Regions from separate parts of the Telluria sp. ZB4P37 genome, predicted to be linked through region 3. Evidence: predicted binding sites of a transcription regulator. Region 3 holds the regulator's gene; each other region holds the start of a gene.
The links. The regulator sigma-54, encoded in region 3, starts transcription at its own class of promoters, with help from an activator protein. The targets are predictions, from matches to a motif close to TGGCANGNAANCTGCTTT.
Positions count from the first base shown of each region.

Region 1: a site for sigma-54 is predicted at 2,523-2,540, ahead of glnA (type I glutamate--ammonia ligase). Genes of this name have one in related genera too.
Region 2: a site for sigma-54 is predicted at 2,074-2,091, ahead of AC56K1_RS11635 (PEP-CTERM sorting domain-containing protein). Genes of this name have one in related genera too.

Region 1 covers NZ_JCASID010000020.1:18,055-22,521, reverse strand. The annotation lists gene AC56K1_RS21410 (CocE/NonD family hydrolase) at 1-1,054, shown strand, start outside; gene AC56K1_RS21405 (hypothetical protein) at 1,172-1,864, opposite strand; gene AC56K1_RS21400 (rhodanese-like domain-containing protein) at 1,861-2,319, opposite strand; gene glnA (type I glutamate--ammonia ligase) at 2,611-4,026, shown strand; gene AC56K1_RS21390 (DUF4124 domain-containing protein) at 4,228-4,467, shown strand, end outside.
Region 2 covers NZ_JCASID010000005.1:214,605-219,071, reverse strand. The annotation lists gene ubiA (4-hydroxybenzoate octaprenyltransferase) at 1-341, opposite strand, end outside; gene AC56K1_RS11640 (YaiI/YqxD family protein) at 480-935, shown strand; gene AC56K1_RS11635 (PEP-CTERM sorting domain-containing protein) at 1,065-2,036, opposite strand; gene AC56K1_RS11630 (hydrogen peroxide-inducible genes activator) at 2,297-3,238, opposite strand; gene AC56K1_RS11625 (PilT/PilU family type 4a pilus ATPase) at 3,396-4,467, shown strand, end outside.
Region 3 covers NZ_JCASID010000008.1:206,876-211,342, reverse strand. The annotation lists gene AC56K1_RS14855 (enoyl-CoA hydratase/isomerase family protein) at 1-1,021, opposite strand, end outside; gene hpf (ribosome hibernation-promoting factor, HPF/YfiA family) at 1,142-1,495, opposite strand; gene AC56K1_RS14845 (RNA polymerase factor sigma-54) at 1,554-3,035, opposite strand; gene lptB (LPS export ABC transporter ATP-binding protein) at 3,038-3,811, opposite strand; gene lptA (lipopolysaccharide transport periplasmic protein LptA) at 3,808-4,362, opposite strand; gene lptC (LPS export ABC transporter periplasmic protein LptC) at 4,390-4,467, opposite strand, start outside.

The DNA of each region.
Region 1 (4,467 bases), on a different contig from region 3:
GAAGAACGTCAAGGCGGCGGTGCTGACGGTGGGCGGCTGGTTCGATGCCGAAGACCCGGCCGGCCCCTTCGCCATTTACAAGGCGGTGGGCAAGCACAACCCGGGCACGTCCAACGCCCTGGTGATGGGGCCGTGGGTGCATGGCGGCTGGGCGCGCAGCGACGGCGCCCGTCTCGGCAACGTGTCCTTCGATGCCAAGACCAGCGACTACTTCCGGCGCGAGATCCAGTTCCCCTTCTTCGAGCAACACCTGAAGGGCGCCAAGCCGGCGCGCACCCTGCCTGCGGTGACCGCGTTCGAGACCGGCACCAATGTCTGGCGCACGTATGCGGCGTGGCCGCCGGCGCCCGCCAGGGCGCGCACGCTCTACTTCGGTCCGAACGGAACGCTGGGCTGGCAGCAGCCCGCGGCCGGCGGCGCGGGATACGACGAGTACATCGCCGACCCGCGCAAGCCGGTCCCCTATATCGGCTACGCGGCCACTGGCGTGCCGCGCGAGTACATGGTCTCGGACCAGCGCTTCGCGGCCACCCGTCCGGACGTGCTGGTGTACCAGAGCGAGGTGCTGGACGAGGACGTGACGATCGCCGGGCCGGTGGTGCCAAAGATGTTCGTGTCGACCACGGGCACCGATGCGGACTGGGTGGTCAAGCTGGTCGACGTGTATCCGGCGGCCTATCCGGCGGCGCCTGGAGTGGAGCGCAAGGGCAACGACGTGGGGCCGCCGTCGGTCAACATGGGCGGTTTCCAGCAGCTGGTGCGCGGCAATCCATTGCGCGGGAAATTCCGCAACAGCTTCGAAAAGCCCGAGCCGTTCACGCCGGGCAAGCAGGAAGCGCTCTCCTTCGAGCTGGGGCAGGTGAACCATACCTTCCGGCGCGGCCATCGCATCATGGTGCAGGTGCAGAGCTCGTGGTTCCCGCTGGTGGATTTGAATCCGCAGACGTTTACGCATATTCCGTCGGCCAGGCCCGAGGATTTTAAAAAGGCGACGCAGCGCGTTTACCGCGGGCCCGGGGCGGCATCAGGATTGCAGGTGCTCGTGATGCCGTAGGGTGGCCGGCTTCGCCGGCCGGGCGTTCAACGAACACGGAATAATCACGGTGCGTCGTTATCACCGTGATGTGAACGCGTGGGCAAGAACTTGCCCACCCTACGGTGTGCGGCTACGCTACTTGCGTGGGAAGAGCGTAGCGCGTACCGCCCGGCGCACCGTAGTCGCCGGAATCAAGTCCACCGCCAGCTTGCGCAGGCGCGCCGCCTCGCCGTGGCGCCCGCGCTCTTCGAGCACCGCCAGCACCTGCCGCACATCGTTCGCATAAATGTCGATTTGCGACGGAATATACATGGTGCGTCCATGCTGCCGGCGCCAGCGCGAAAACGCCTTCATGAGGAAGCAGCTGCGCTCGCGGATGGTCTCTTCGGGCGCGGGCAGCAGGCGCTCGGCCAGCGCGTAGTCGCCGGCGGCGATGATGGCCGGCAGCGCAATATCGGCGCAGGCGAGCAGCAGGGCGGGATCGGCGCGTTCGAGCCCCACGCACAGGACATGCGTCTCTGGGCTCCTTCCCAGCGCGTCATTGATGGCCACCACGTCATGGAACAGCCCGCGCTTGCCCTGGCCTGCCAGCAGGAGGGCGATATCGCGTTCGCGCACCGCCACCAAGGCTTCCAATGCAGGCGGATACTCCTCGCCCAGGTCGACCCAGGCGTAGAGCGCATACGACAGGCGCACGCCGTAGAGCGTTGGATCCTCTTGGAGCGCGTGGTCATGGAACCACTGGAACTCGCGCAGGGCTTCCTCGTACCTGCCGTCGGCGGCCAGTTCGCTGGCGGCGTCCAGGCGTGCCTGTGCATCCACCGTCATGCCCCGATCCAGGGTAGCCCGGCCTTGCACCAGCCGCTGATCGTCTTGCGGTGGCCTTCGGCGTCGCGGTCGCCCTCGAAGCCTTCCAGGATGTCGTAGGACTCGGCAAACCCGTGCTCGGTGGCGACCCGGGCGCTGTGGCGCGAGCGCACGCCCGAGCGGCACAGGAACAGCAGTACCTCGTCCTTGCGCGCGACCTGCTCGAGCTGCGCACCGAATGCGGGATTCGGCTGGCCGCCGGGATAGGTGGCCCACTGCACCGCCACGTGCTGGGACTCGGGCACGGCGGCGCGGCCGACCCAGTCGCGCTCGGCATTGGTGCGGACGTCGACCAGCTTGACGCGCGGGTCTTGCTGTAGCAGGGCGAACGCTTCTCCGGGCGTGACCGCGCCGGCATAGGGCTGGCCGGCGGCGCGTTCGCGGGCGGCGGCAAGAATGGACTCAGGTGTGCTCATGATGGGTTGATCCGTTCTGGACGAGAAAAAGCGTTGCACCAACTTGGTTCGGTGTATCCTGCGCTGCGATGGTGCACGGTAGCTGAATTTGCACCAAATCGGTGCATGCATGCACCGGGGTACAGGCACCGGTTGGTGATGATTGTATGGCCAAACATACAGGCATCCAACGAAGCTTATGGCATTTACTCATAACGACAGCCTGGCACAGTTCATGCTTTAAAGTACATCATGTGGTCGCGCTACCGAGGACTTGGAGCGCGGTCCCCCTTTTTCAATCAGGAGATACGAATGGCAAAGACGGCTGCAGACGTAGTGCAAATGATTAAAGACAACGAAGTCAAGTTCGTTGATTTCCGCTTCGCCGATACGCGTGGCAAAGAGCATCACGTGACCGTTCCCGTCTCGCATTTCGACGAAGACAAATTCGAGTCGGGCCACGCCTTCGACGGTTCGTCGATCGCGGGCTGGAAAGGTATCGAAGCCTCGGACATGCTCTTGATCCCGGATCCGCTCACCGCCAACATCGATCCGTTCATGGAAGAGACCACCCTGTTCATGCAGTGCGACGTGATCGAACCGTCGGACGGCAAGGGGTATGACCGCGACCCGCGCTCGATCGCCAAGCGCGCCGAAGCCTACCTGAAGTCCTCGGGCATCGGCGACACCGCCTATTTCGGCCCGGAACCGGAATTCTTCATCTTCGACTCGATCCGCTGGAAGATCGACATGTCGGGTTGTTTCGTCAAGATCGATTCCGACGAAGCCTCGTGGTCGACCGACAAGGAAATCGAAGGCGGCAACAGCGGCCACCGCCCGACCGTCAAGGGCGGCTATTTCCCGGTCCCGCCGGTCGACAGTTTCCAGGACATGCGTTCGGAAATGTCGCTGATTCTCGAATCGATGGGCATTCCGGTCGAAGTGCACCACCACGAAGTGGCCGGCCCCGGCCAGAACGAAATCGGCACCAGGTTCTCGACCCTGGTCGAGCGCGCCGACTGGACCCAGAACATGAAATACGTGATCTGGAACGTGGCCCACAGCTACGGCAAGACCGCCACCTTCATGCCCAAGCCGATCAATGGCGACAATGGCTCGGGCATGCACGTGCACCAGTCGGTCTGGAAAGACGGCAAGAACCTGTTCGCAGGCGACGGCTATGCCGGCCTTTCGGAAACCGCACTGTTCTATATTGGCGGCATCATCAAGCACGCGCGCGCCCTGAACGCAATCACCAACCCGGGCACCAACTCGTACAAGCGCCTGGTGCCTGGCTACGAAGCCCCGGTCAAGCTGGCCTATTCGGCCCGCAACCGTTCGGCCTCGATCCGCATCCCGCACGTGGCGAACCCGAAGGGCCGCCGCATCGAGACCCGCTTCCCTGACCCGCTGGCCAACGTCTACCTGTGCTTCGCCGCGCTGCTGATGGCCGGCCTGGACGGCATCCAGAACAAGATCCACCCGGGCGAAGCGGCAACGAAAGACCTGTACCACCTGCCGCCGGAAGAAGACAAGCTGATCCCGACCGTCTGCGCTTCGCTCGAAGAAGCGCTCGAAGCCCTGGACAAGGACCGCGAGTTCCTGACCCGTGGCGGCGTGTTCTCCGATGCCATGATCGATGCCTACATCGAGCTGAAGATGCAGGAAGTCCAGCGCCTGCGCATGACCCCGCACCCGGCCGAATTCGACATGTACTACTCGGCGTAATCGATCAGGCAAGCCGGCTGTCGCGCCCAGGCGTCAATGGGTGTAAGCAGCGGTAACAAACGCGGGGAAAGCGAGGGCTTTCCCCGCGTTTTTTCATGCTTGATGTATAGTCGGGCCGGACTACAATGACTGCACGTTTATTGTGCAAATTAATTTCTGATGGGAACGACAATTACTTCATTCCGCCGTCTTGCCAGCGCGTTGGCAATACTCGGGCTCGGCCTTGCGCTGGCGCCCGCCGCACAGGCCCAGGTCTACAAGTGCGTGGACGACCAGGGTCGCGTCGAATTCACCGACCAGAACCGCCGCGGCTGCAAACAGCTTGAGAGCCTCTCGCCGGTTGCTTCGCCGGCGCCGGTGCGCGCGTCCGCGCCGATTCCCGCGGTACGCTCACCGAACCCCGGCAGCTCCGGGCCCGCCCCGGCCGCGACCCCGGCCAGC
Region 2 (4,467 bases), on a different contig from region 3:
TGTTTGGTCAACGCATTGAGCGGCAAAATCAGGAGGAAGGCTAGCGCCGACAGCACCGCCGCCACCATCACCGCTTCCCAGCCGCGGATCTTGCCGCTGGTAAGCGGGCGGTCATTGGTGCGCTTGACGTGTTTGTCGAACTCGCGGTCGGCGTAGTCGTTGATGGCGCAGCCGGCGGAGCGCATCAGGGCGGTGCCGAGCACGAAGATGGCCAGCACCATGAGGTCGGGCATGCCGCTTGATGCCATCCACAGCGCCCACAGGGTAGGCCACAGCAGCAGCAGGATGCCGATCGGCTTGTCGGCCCGCACCAGGCGGAAATAGAGCGCCAGCTTGTTCATCGAATGGGTTGTCTTGTCGGGCAAGAACTGTTGAGCAGAAGACAGCGATTCTAAAGCTTTTGCCCCCGGCACGCGTTTCAGCCTCAGGGGAGGGCTTGCCGGTACAATCGACCCCCGCCAACTTTTTCCATTTCCATCATGCACATTTGGGTCGATGCCGATGCCTGTCCCGGCGTCATCAAGGACATCCTGTTCCGCGTTGCCGAGCGCACGCACATCAACGTGACGCTGGTGGCCAATCAGCTGATCCGGGTGCCGGGCTCGCGCTTCATCCGCGCGCTGCAGGTACCAATCGGCGCCGACGTGGCCGATGCCGAGATCGTCGAACGCGTGAGCAGCGGCGACATCGTCGTGACCGGCGACATTCCGCTGGCCGCGCTGGTGCTGGAAAAGGGCGGGCTGCCACTCAACCCGCGCGGCGAGTGGTACACCAGGGACACCATCGCCCAGCAGCTCACCATGCGCGCCTTCATGGAAGAGCTGCGCGGCAGCGGCGTCGATACCGGCGGGCCGGCCGCGTTCAGCCAGGCGGACAGCCGAAATTTCGCGAATGCGCTCGACCGCCAGCTGGCGCGGGTGCGGGCCGGCGGCTGAGCCGTCGCGGCCAGCGTACTGTCGAGGTCGAAAAATATTACCGTGGCTGCCAGCGCCAGTTTGACTGGGCCTTGATACAACAAAGGAGCCTTGCGGCTCCTTTGTCTCATCCAGCGAGCGCAGCGAGTGTCAGCTGCGCGACTTGCGGGCGAACAGGCCGGCTGCCACGAAACCCATCAGCATGAGCGGCAGCGTCGCTGGCTCGGGTATCTGGCGCGGGCCGGCCACGTCGCAATCGCTGCAAATCCAGAGCTGCTCGGCGCCTGCATTATTGCCGGTGTAGCGAATATCGAGCGACAGGAAGTAGTTCCCGTTGACTAGGTTATAGACGGCATCGTTCAGCGTCTGGTTGAATGCAGCAAATTCCGCGACGTTCGTGCCCAAGTTGTTTTCTACATAATAGCCAGCAGCGCCGCAGGAGTTGGCGTTTGTCGCCGTACCGATGTTGTACGAGGCGCCAGTGACCTTGTTCACGCAGAAATTCGCAGCCACCGGCAAGAAATTCGTGATTACCGGTGCATTGCAGCCACTACCCGTGCTGAGCTCGAAACACAGGTTGTTGACCGTGTTTCCTGCGGCGTCGACGATGCGCGCCTGGGCCCAGATATTGATCCACTGGCCCGCACCCGAGCCGCTCTGGTTGTTATCGAACAGGAAGACTAGTTCGTTCCCATCCAGGTAATTACGCAGCGCATTAAGGGAAATGTCCCAGCGGTTAGCCAAGTCGCCAGTAAAGGCGCCGCCTGCATCGGCCATGGTATAGCTTGAGCCCTGGTTCCCGGAAGGTGTCAGGAAAGGGTTGTTGACCGGGGTGTTGGCTGCGAATGGCGGGAAGTTCGTTGCGCCGTTGGCCCCTGAGAAGACGATCGCCTGGTCGGCGATCTGTCCAGGCGACGATTGAGCGGGCAAACCGGAGGATGGCAGGCAGCGCGGATCGCCTGCGGCGGCACACTGCTTGAGCAGATCCAGGGAATACACATTAAAACCGTTATACGTCCCGACGGACATCTCATTAGCGGCAGGCAAGCTCAATTGCGTTGCGTGTGCCGAACCTGCCAACAGGAATACGCCGATGAAGAGCCGGCTGACGAACTGTTTCATTACATCCCCTATTTGTTTGATGGTCTACCCGATACGCAAAGCATAAAACGGGCCAGCTTGAAATTAATGAATCAATTCAGTCAGTTAAGAAAAGCGCCCGCCAAAAAACCAAGAGTCGATGTAAGACATACCGACAGTCGGTGCCTGCTATCGATATCGTATTTACGATTGATAAGCTCAAACACCTTGGCCAAACATGCCCGTAGGCGCTGATCAGGAAAACCAAGGCGCCGGCCGGTGCATGAGCGGCCAGCCAGGGCTCAGGCAGCCACCTCGAGCCTGACCATGTCCACGCCCGGCAGCCTGCATTCGCCCACCGCGCGCGCCACCGCATCGATGGCTGCGCGCCGCGTGAAGCTCTTGCGCCAGACCAGCACGACCCGGCGCGAGGGCGTGGGGTGGGCGAAGGGCACATAGGTCAGCAGGCCGTGGGGATCGTGCATGTCGGCCACCGAGGCGCGCGGCAGCACGGTCAGGCCGATGCCGCTGGCCACCATATGGCGGATGGTCTCGAGCGAGGAGCCTTCGAAGGTACGCTGCATGCCGTTGCCCGGCGATGAATAGCGCGCCATTTCCGGACACACTTCCAGCACCTGGTCGCGGAAGCAATGGCCCGCGCCCAGCAGCAGCATGGTTTCCAGCTTCAGGTCGTCGGCCGGGATGTCCTTGCGGCCGGCCCAGGGATGGGTGCGCGGCATGGCAACCACGAAGGGCTCGTCGTACAGGGTCTGCATCGACATGCCGTGCTCCGGCAGCGGCAATGCCACGATGGCGGCGTCGAGCTCACCCTGGCGCAGCAGTTCCAGCAGCTTGTGGGTGAAATTTTCCTGCAGCACCAGCGGCATCTGCGGCACGGTGTCGATCAGGTTGCGCACCAGCGGCGGCAGCAGGTAGGGGCCGATGGTGTAGATCACGCCCAGGCGCAGCGGGCCGGCGAGCGGGTCCTTGTTCTGCTTGGCCAGCTCCTTGATGGCTGCGGTCTGCTCCAGCACGCGTTCGGCCTGGGCCACGATCTGGGCGCCGAGCGGCGTCACCGACACCTCGGAGCCGCCGCGCTCGAACAGGGTCACGCCCAGCTCGTCTTCGAGCTTCTTGATGGCGACGGAGAGGGTAGGCTGGGCCACGAAGCAGGCTTCGGCGGCATGGCCGAAGTGCCTGGCGCGCGCAACGGCGACGATGTATTTCAGCTCGGTCAATGTCATTAGGTATCGGTCCCAGGATTCGCGGCTGTATTGACGTGCATCCTGACACAATGTTGGCTTTTAGTCAGCCGAGATTTCTTATAGATTCGGTCTATTTGAAATCATAGTCGATATAATTGCCCGGCAGGATTTTCGCCTGCGTTCTTAAGAGGCACCCATGTCTTCGACCTTCGGCCCGGCGGAAGCCCAGGCTTATATCCACAAGCTCCTGACGGTCATGCACCAGCAGGGCGGCTCCGACCTGTTCATCTCCAGCGATTTCCCGCCCAGCATGAAGCACCAGGGCGCCATGAAGCCGCTGAGCCAGCAGCGCCTGTCCGGCGAGGTCACGCGCGCGCTGGCCCTGTCGCTGATGAACGAGCGCCAGCGCGCGGAATTCGAAGCCGAGATGGAATGCAATTTCGCGATCTCGCTGCCCGGCGTCTGCCGCTTCCGGGTCAACGTCTTTGTGCAGCAGCAAAGCGTGGGCATGGTGGTGCGCACCATCGCCTCCGAGATCCCGAACTTCGAGAAGCTCGACCTGCCCGAGGTGCTCAAGGACGTCGTGATGACCAAGCGTGGCCTGGTGCTGGTCGTCGGCGGCACAGGTTCGGGCAAGTCGACCACGCTGGCGGCCATGATCGACTACCGCAACAGCAATTCGGCAGGCCACATCATCACCGTGGAAGACCCGGTCGAATACGTCCACAAGAACAAGAACTGTCTGGTGACGCACCGCGAAGTCGGGGTCGACACGCATTCCTGGCACAACGCCCTGAAGAACACGCTGCGCCAGGCGCCGGACGTGATCCTGATCGGCGAGATCCGCGACACCGAAACCATGGAGCACGCGATCGCGTTTGCCGAGACCGGCCACCTGTGCCTGGGCACGCTGCACGCGAACAATGCCAACCAGACCCTCGACCGGATCATCAACTTCTTCCCGGAAGAGCGCCGCAACCAGCTGTTGATGGACTTGTCGTCGAACCTGCGCGCCGTGGTCTCGCAGCGCCTGGTGCGCACCGAGGACGGCAAGGGCCGCAAGGCCGCCATCGAGATCCTGCTCAACACCCCGACGATCGGCGAGATGATCCTGAAAGGGAACTTCCAGAACATCAAGGAGATCATGCACAAGTCGCGCGAGCTGGGCATGGTCACCTTCGATGGCGCGCTGTACGAGCTGTATAACAAGGGGCTGATCGGCTACGACGAGGCGATCCGCAATGCCGATTCGGCCAACGGCCTGCGCC
Region 3 (4,467 bases):
TCGCTGGCGTCACTTCCTCCAGCGTCGCCGGATTCCACTTCGGCAGGTTGTCCTTGTCGATCACCAGCGCGCGCACGCCTTCCAGCACTTCGCCGTGTTCGAAGTTGTGGCGCACCAGCGAGCGTTCCATGCGCAGGCAATCGGCCACGTCCAGCGAGGCGCCGCGCTGCAGGAGTTCGCGCGTGACGCACATCATCAGGGGCGAGCGCTGGCGCATGGCCTTGAGGGCTTTTTGCGCGAACGGGTTCTCGTCGCGCGCCAGCGATGCCATGATGGCGGCCACAGAGGCGGCGCCGAAGTGGGCGTCGATCACGGCGCGCCGGGCCTGCAGTTCACTGCTGCCTGCGGCCCGCGCAAACGGCGCGGCAAACGCACGGATCGCTGCAGGCAAACCAGCACCCGGCGTAGCTTCCACCAGCGCCATCAACTCACCCATCTTCTCGCCCGGCACGAACAGGTCCGCCAGGCCCACGTACATCGCGTCGGCCGGGCCGATCGTCAAACCGGTGAGGCCCAGGTACTGGCCCAACTGGCCCGGCGCGTGCGACAGGAAATGGCTGCCGCCGACATCGGGGAACAGGCCGATATTCACCTCGGGCATGGCGACCTTGCTGCGCTCGGTGACGATGCGCAGGCCGCAACCGGGACCGCCCTGGGCAATGCCCATGCCGCCACCCATCACCACGCCATCCATCAGCGCGATATACGGCTTCGGGTAGAAATGGATCAGGTGGTTCAGCGCGTATTCTTCGGTGAAGAAATCTTCCAGCAGCGCGCTGCCGCCAGTCGGCCCGACATGGCCCATTTCATGGAAGAAACGGATGTCGCCACCCGCGCACAAGGCCTTTTCGCTCGAGCTGGTGATCACGACCGCGTCGATGCCGGCATCGTTCTGCCAGTCGCGCAGGATCGCGGTGAGCGCGCGCACCATATCGAGCGACAAGGAATTCAGGGCTTTTGGCCGGTCGAGCGTAATGACGCCGGTGCGGTTGGCGACGCGGGTCAGGACGGTGTCGGTCATGGAATGTGCTGTGATCGAAAAAACATGCATTTTACAGAACAGTCGCGCGCATGCGAAGCACTGTAGATGCAAAAAGGGCGTCCCCTCAGACGCCCTTGCTGTCATTGCTGCCGCGCGTATTTACGCAGCGGCGGCTTCGCCGAGATCCGGCAGGCGTTTGTGCGCCACGTGATTATGATTTTGCAGCATGGACTTGTGCTTGATGACCTGGCGGTCCAGCCTGTCCATCAGCATGTCGATCGCCGCGTACAGGTCTTGCGCGGCACTGGCCACATGCAAAATTTTTCCTGATACTTGCAGGTTGATCTCGGCTTTCTGCCGTTTTTCTTTTTCGGTGAGGTTGTCGATGGCGAGGAACACGTGGGTGTCGATCACGTGATCGAAATGACGGTTAATGCGCTCGAGCTTATTCTGAACGTATTCACGAATTGCGGGAGTCACTTCAAGATGATGACCACTGATTGTGAGGTTCATACACACTCCTTTAAAATGTCGCGCTGCCCGCGCCACAAGATAGGTGTGGGCAGTGCAGTTACAGAGACTTGCGGAGGCTGACGGGAGGGATCTTGAGGGCTTCGCGGTATTTGGCAACCGTCCGGCGCGCAATGACCATACCTTGTTCCCCGAGCATTTCCGCGATCTTGCTGTCGGATAGAGGGTTCTTTGGGTCTTCTGCTCCTGTCAATTGCGCAATGAGCGCGCGGATCGCCGTGGAAGATGCTTCTCCCCCCGCTTCGGTGGCGACGTGGCTTCCGAAGAAATATTTCAGTTCAAACATGCCGTGGGGGGTCAACATGTATTTCTGCGTGGTTACACGGGAAATCGTACTCTCGTGTAGGCCTAGTGTATCAGCAATCTCGCGCAGCACAAGCGGGCGCATGGCAACCGCGCCATGGCTGAAAAAGTTGCGCTGGCGCTCTACAATTGCCTCGGCCACACGCAAGATCGTATCGAAACGCTGGCGCATATTCTTGATCAGCCACTTGGCTTCCTGCAGCTGCGCGCCCATCTGGCTTTCGCTTTTCCCCTGCTTGAGCAGGTTGGCGTAGAGCGAATTCACGCGCAGTTTCGGCATCACGTCCGGGTTCAGCACCACCGACCAGCCGCCCTTGGCGCGGCGCACGATCACGTCCGGCACCACGTAGTCGGAGGTAGCAGACGCAAAGGTCGCGCCGGGATGTGGATTGCACTGGCGGACCACGGCCTGCACTTCGCGCAGGTCTTCGTCGTCGCAGTCCAACGCCTTCTTGAGCTTGGCGTATTCGCGCTGGGCGAACCAGCTCAGGTAGCCTTCGACGATCTTCAACGCAAGGCGCCGCGTGACCATCGGCACGCCCGGCATGCGGCGGATCTGCAGCGCCAGGCATTCGGCCGCGCTGCGTGCACCGCAGCCGACCGGGTCCAGGCTCTGCACCAGTGCCAGCGCACAGCGCAGCTCGTCCATCTCGATCTCGAGTTCGGCGGGCAGGCGCGCGTGGATGTCGTCCAGCGGCTCCTCCAGATAGCCGTTGTCGTCGAGCGCATCGATCACGAGTTCGGCCAGCGCGCGGTCGCGCACGCTGCAGCCGGTGGTGCGGACCTGTTCGGCCAGGTGCTCGCGCAGGGATACGCTGCAGGCTTCCAGCTGCGGGCGGCCGTCTTCGTCGTCGCCGCTGCGCGCGCCGCCGCCCTCGCCGCCCCAGTCGCCATCCGGTTCGCCCCGGTCGCGATCATTGCCGTCCTCGATACCTTCGCCCTCCGGCTTGGCGCCCTCGCCTTCGCCGGCTTCCTGTGCCGGCTGCGTGGCCGGGGCTTCGCCGCTGGCGGGTGCGCTGTTGATGGCGCCGTCAGCCAGCAGGCGCACCGAGTGGTCGAGCGGATCGTCAAGGCGTTCGAGCAGCGGGTTATCGGTCAGTATCTGCTCGAGCTCCTGGTGCAGTTCGAGCGTGGACAACTGCAGGAGCCGGATCGACTGCTGCAGCTGCGGCGTGAGCGCCAGGTGCTGCGAAGTGCGGAGTTGCAGGGACTGTTTCATGGTCACATGCGGAAGTGTTCGCCGAGGTAGACGCGGCGCACCGACTCGTCGGCGATGATGTCGTCCGGACGGCCCGAGGCCAGCACCGCCCCCTGGTTGATGATGTAGGCGCGATCGCAGATGCCGAGCGTCTCGCGCACGTTATGGTCCGTGATCAGGACGCCGATGTTGCGCTCCTTCAGGAAGCGTACGATGCGCTGGATCTCGATGACCGCGATCGGGTCCACGCCGGCAAACGGTTCGTCGAGCAGCACGAAGCGCGGGTTGGTCGCCAGCGCGCGCGCGATCTCCACGCGGCGGCGCTCGCCGCCCGACAGCGACAGCGCCGGGTTCTCGCGCAGCTTCTCGATCTGCAGTTCGGCCAGCAGGGTATCGAGGCGCTCGTTGATCTCGTCCTTCGACATGGCCTTGCCTTCGTCGGTGCGCTGCAGTTCGAGCACGGCGCGGATGTTCTCTTCCACCGTGAGCTTGCGGAACACCGAGGCTTCCTGCGGCAGGTAGGACAGGCCGAGCACCGCGCGGCGATGAATCGGCAGGCTCGAGATGTCGGTGCCGTTGATGTCGATCGAACCGGCGTCCGACGGCACCAGGCCGACGATCATGTAGAACGAGGTGGTCTTGCCGGCGCCGTTCGGGCCCAGCAAACCAACCACTTCGCCGCATTCCACCTGCAGCGAGACGTCGCGCACCACCAGCCGCTTGCCATAGCTCTTTTGCAGGCCCTTGACGATCAGGGTGCTGCAGCCTTCGCGCACGGTTGCCAAGGCTGCCGTCATTGCTTGCCGCCTTCTGCGGTTGCAGGGCGGCGCGGGGCGATGATCAGGGTGCCGCGCCCGCCGCCGATCTTGCTCTGGCCGCTGGCGTCGTTGCGCACCTGGGCGACTTCCTTGCGGTTGTCGTAGGAAATGAACGGACCCTTGATTTCATTGGTCATGCGCCCGCTTTCGAGCTCGCGCACTTCGGCCGCGGTGAACAGCTTGACCAGCTCGGCGCGCTCGTCGTATTCGATGCGCTGGGCCTGGCCTTCGACCCACAGGTCCGGACCGCCGTCGCGCTTCTGGCGGAAGGTGGCCAGCTTGCCCGGCGCTGCGGTGAGCGTCACGCTCATATAGCCTTCCGGCGTTTCCTTGACCTGGGCGCGGTCGGACTTGAGCACCAGGGTGCCGCGCGTGAGCACGACGTTGCCGGTCAGGATGCGGGTTTGCGTGACCTCGTCGACGTCCAGGGTGTCGAAGTTGATCACGGCCTGCTTGAGCGAATCGGCGCGCTCGGCAAAGGCGCCGAGGGAGGCCAGGCCAAGAAGGGCGGCAAGAATGATTTTTTTCATGGTGCTTGTCCTGTGATGACGTGCGCGCTAGCGTTGCGCGCGTGGCGGATAGACGATCTGGCCGCGGCTGGCCAGGTGCAGTTTCTGGGTCGCGTTGTTCGCGAC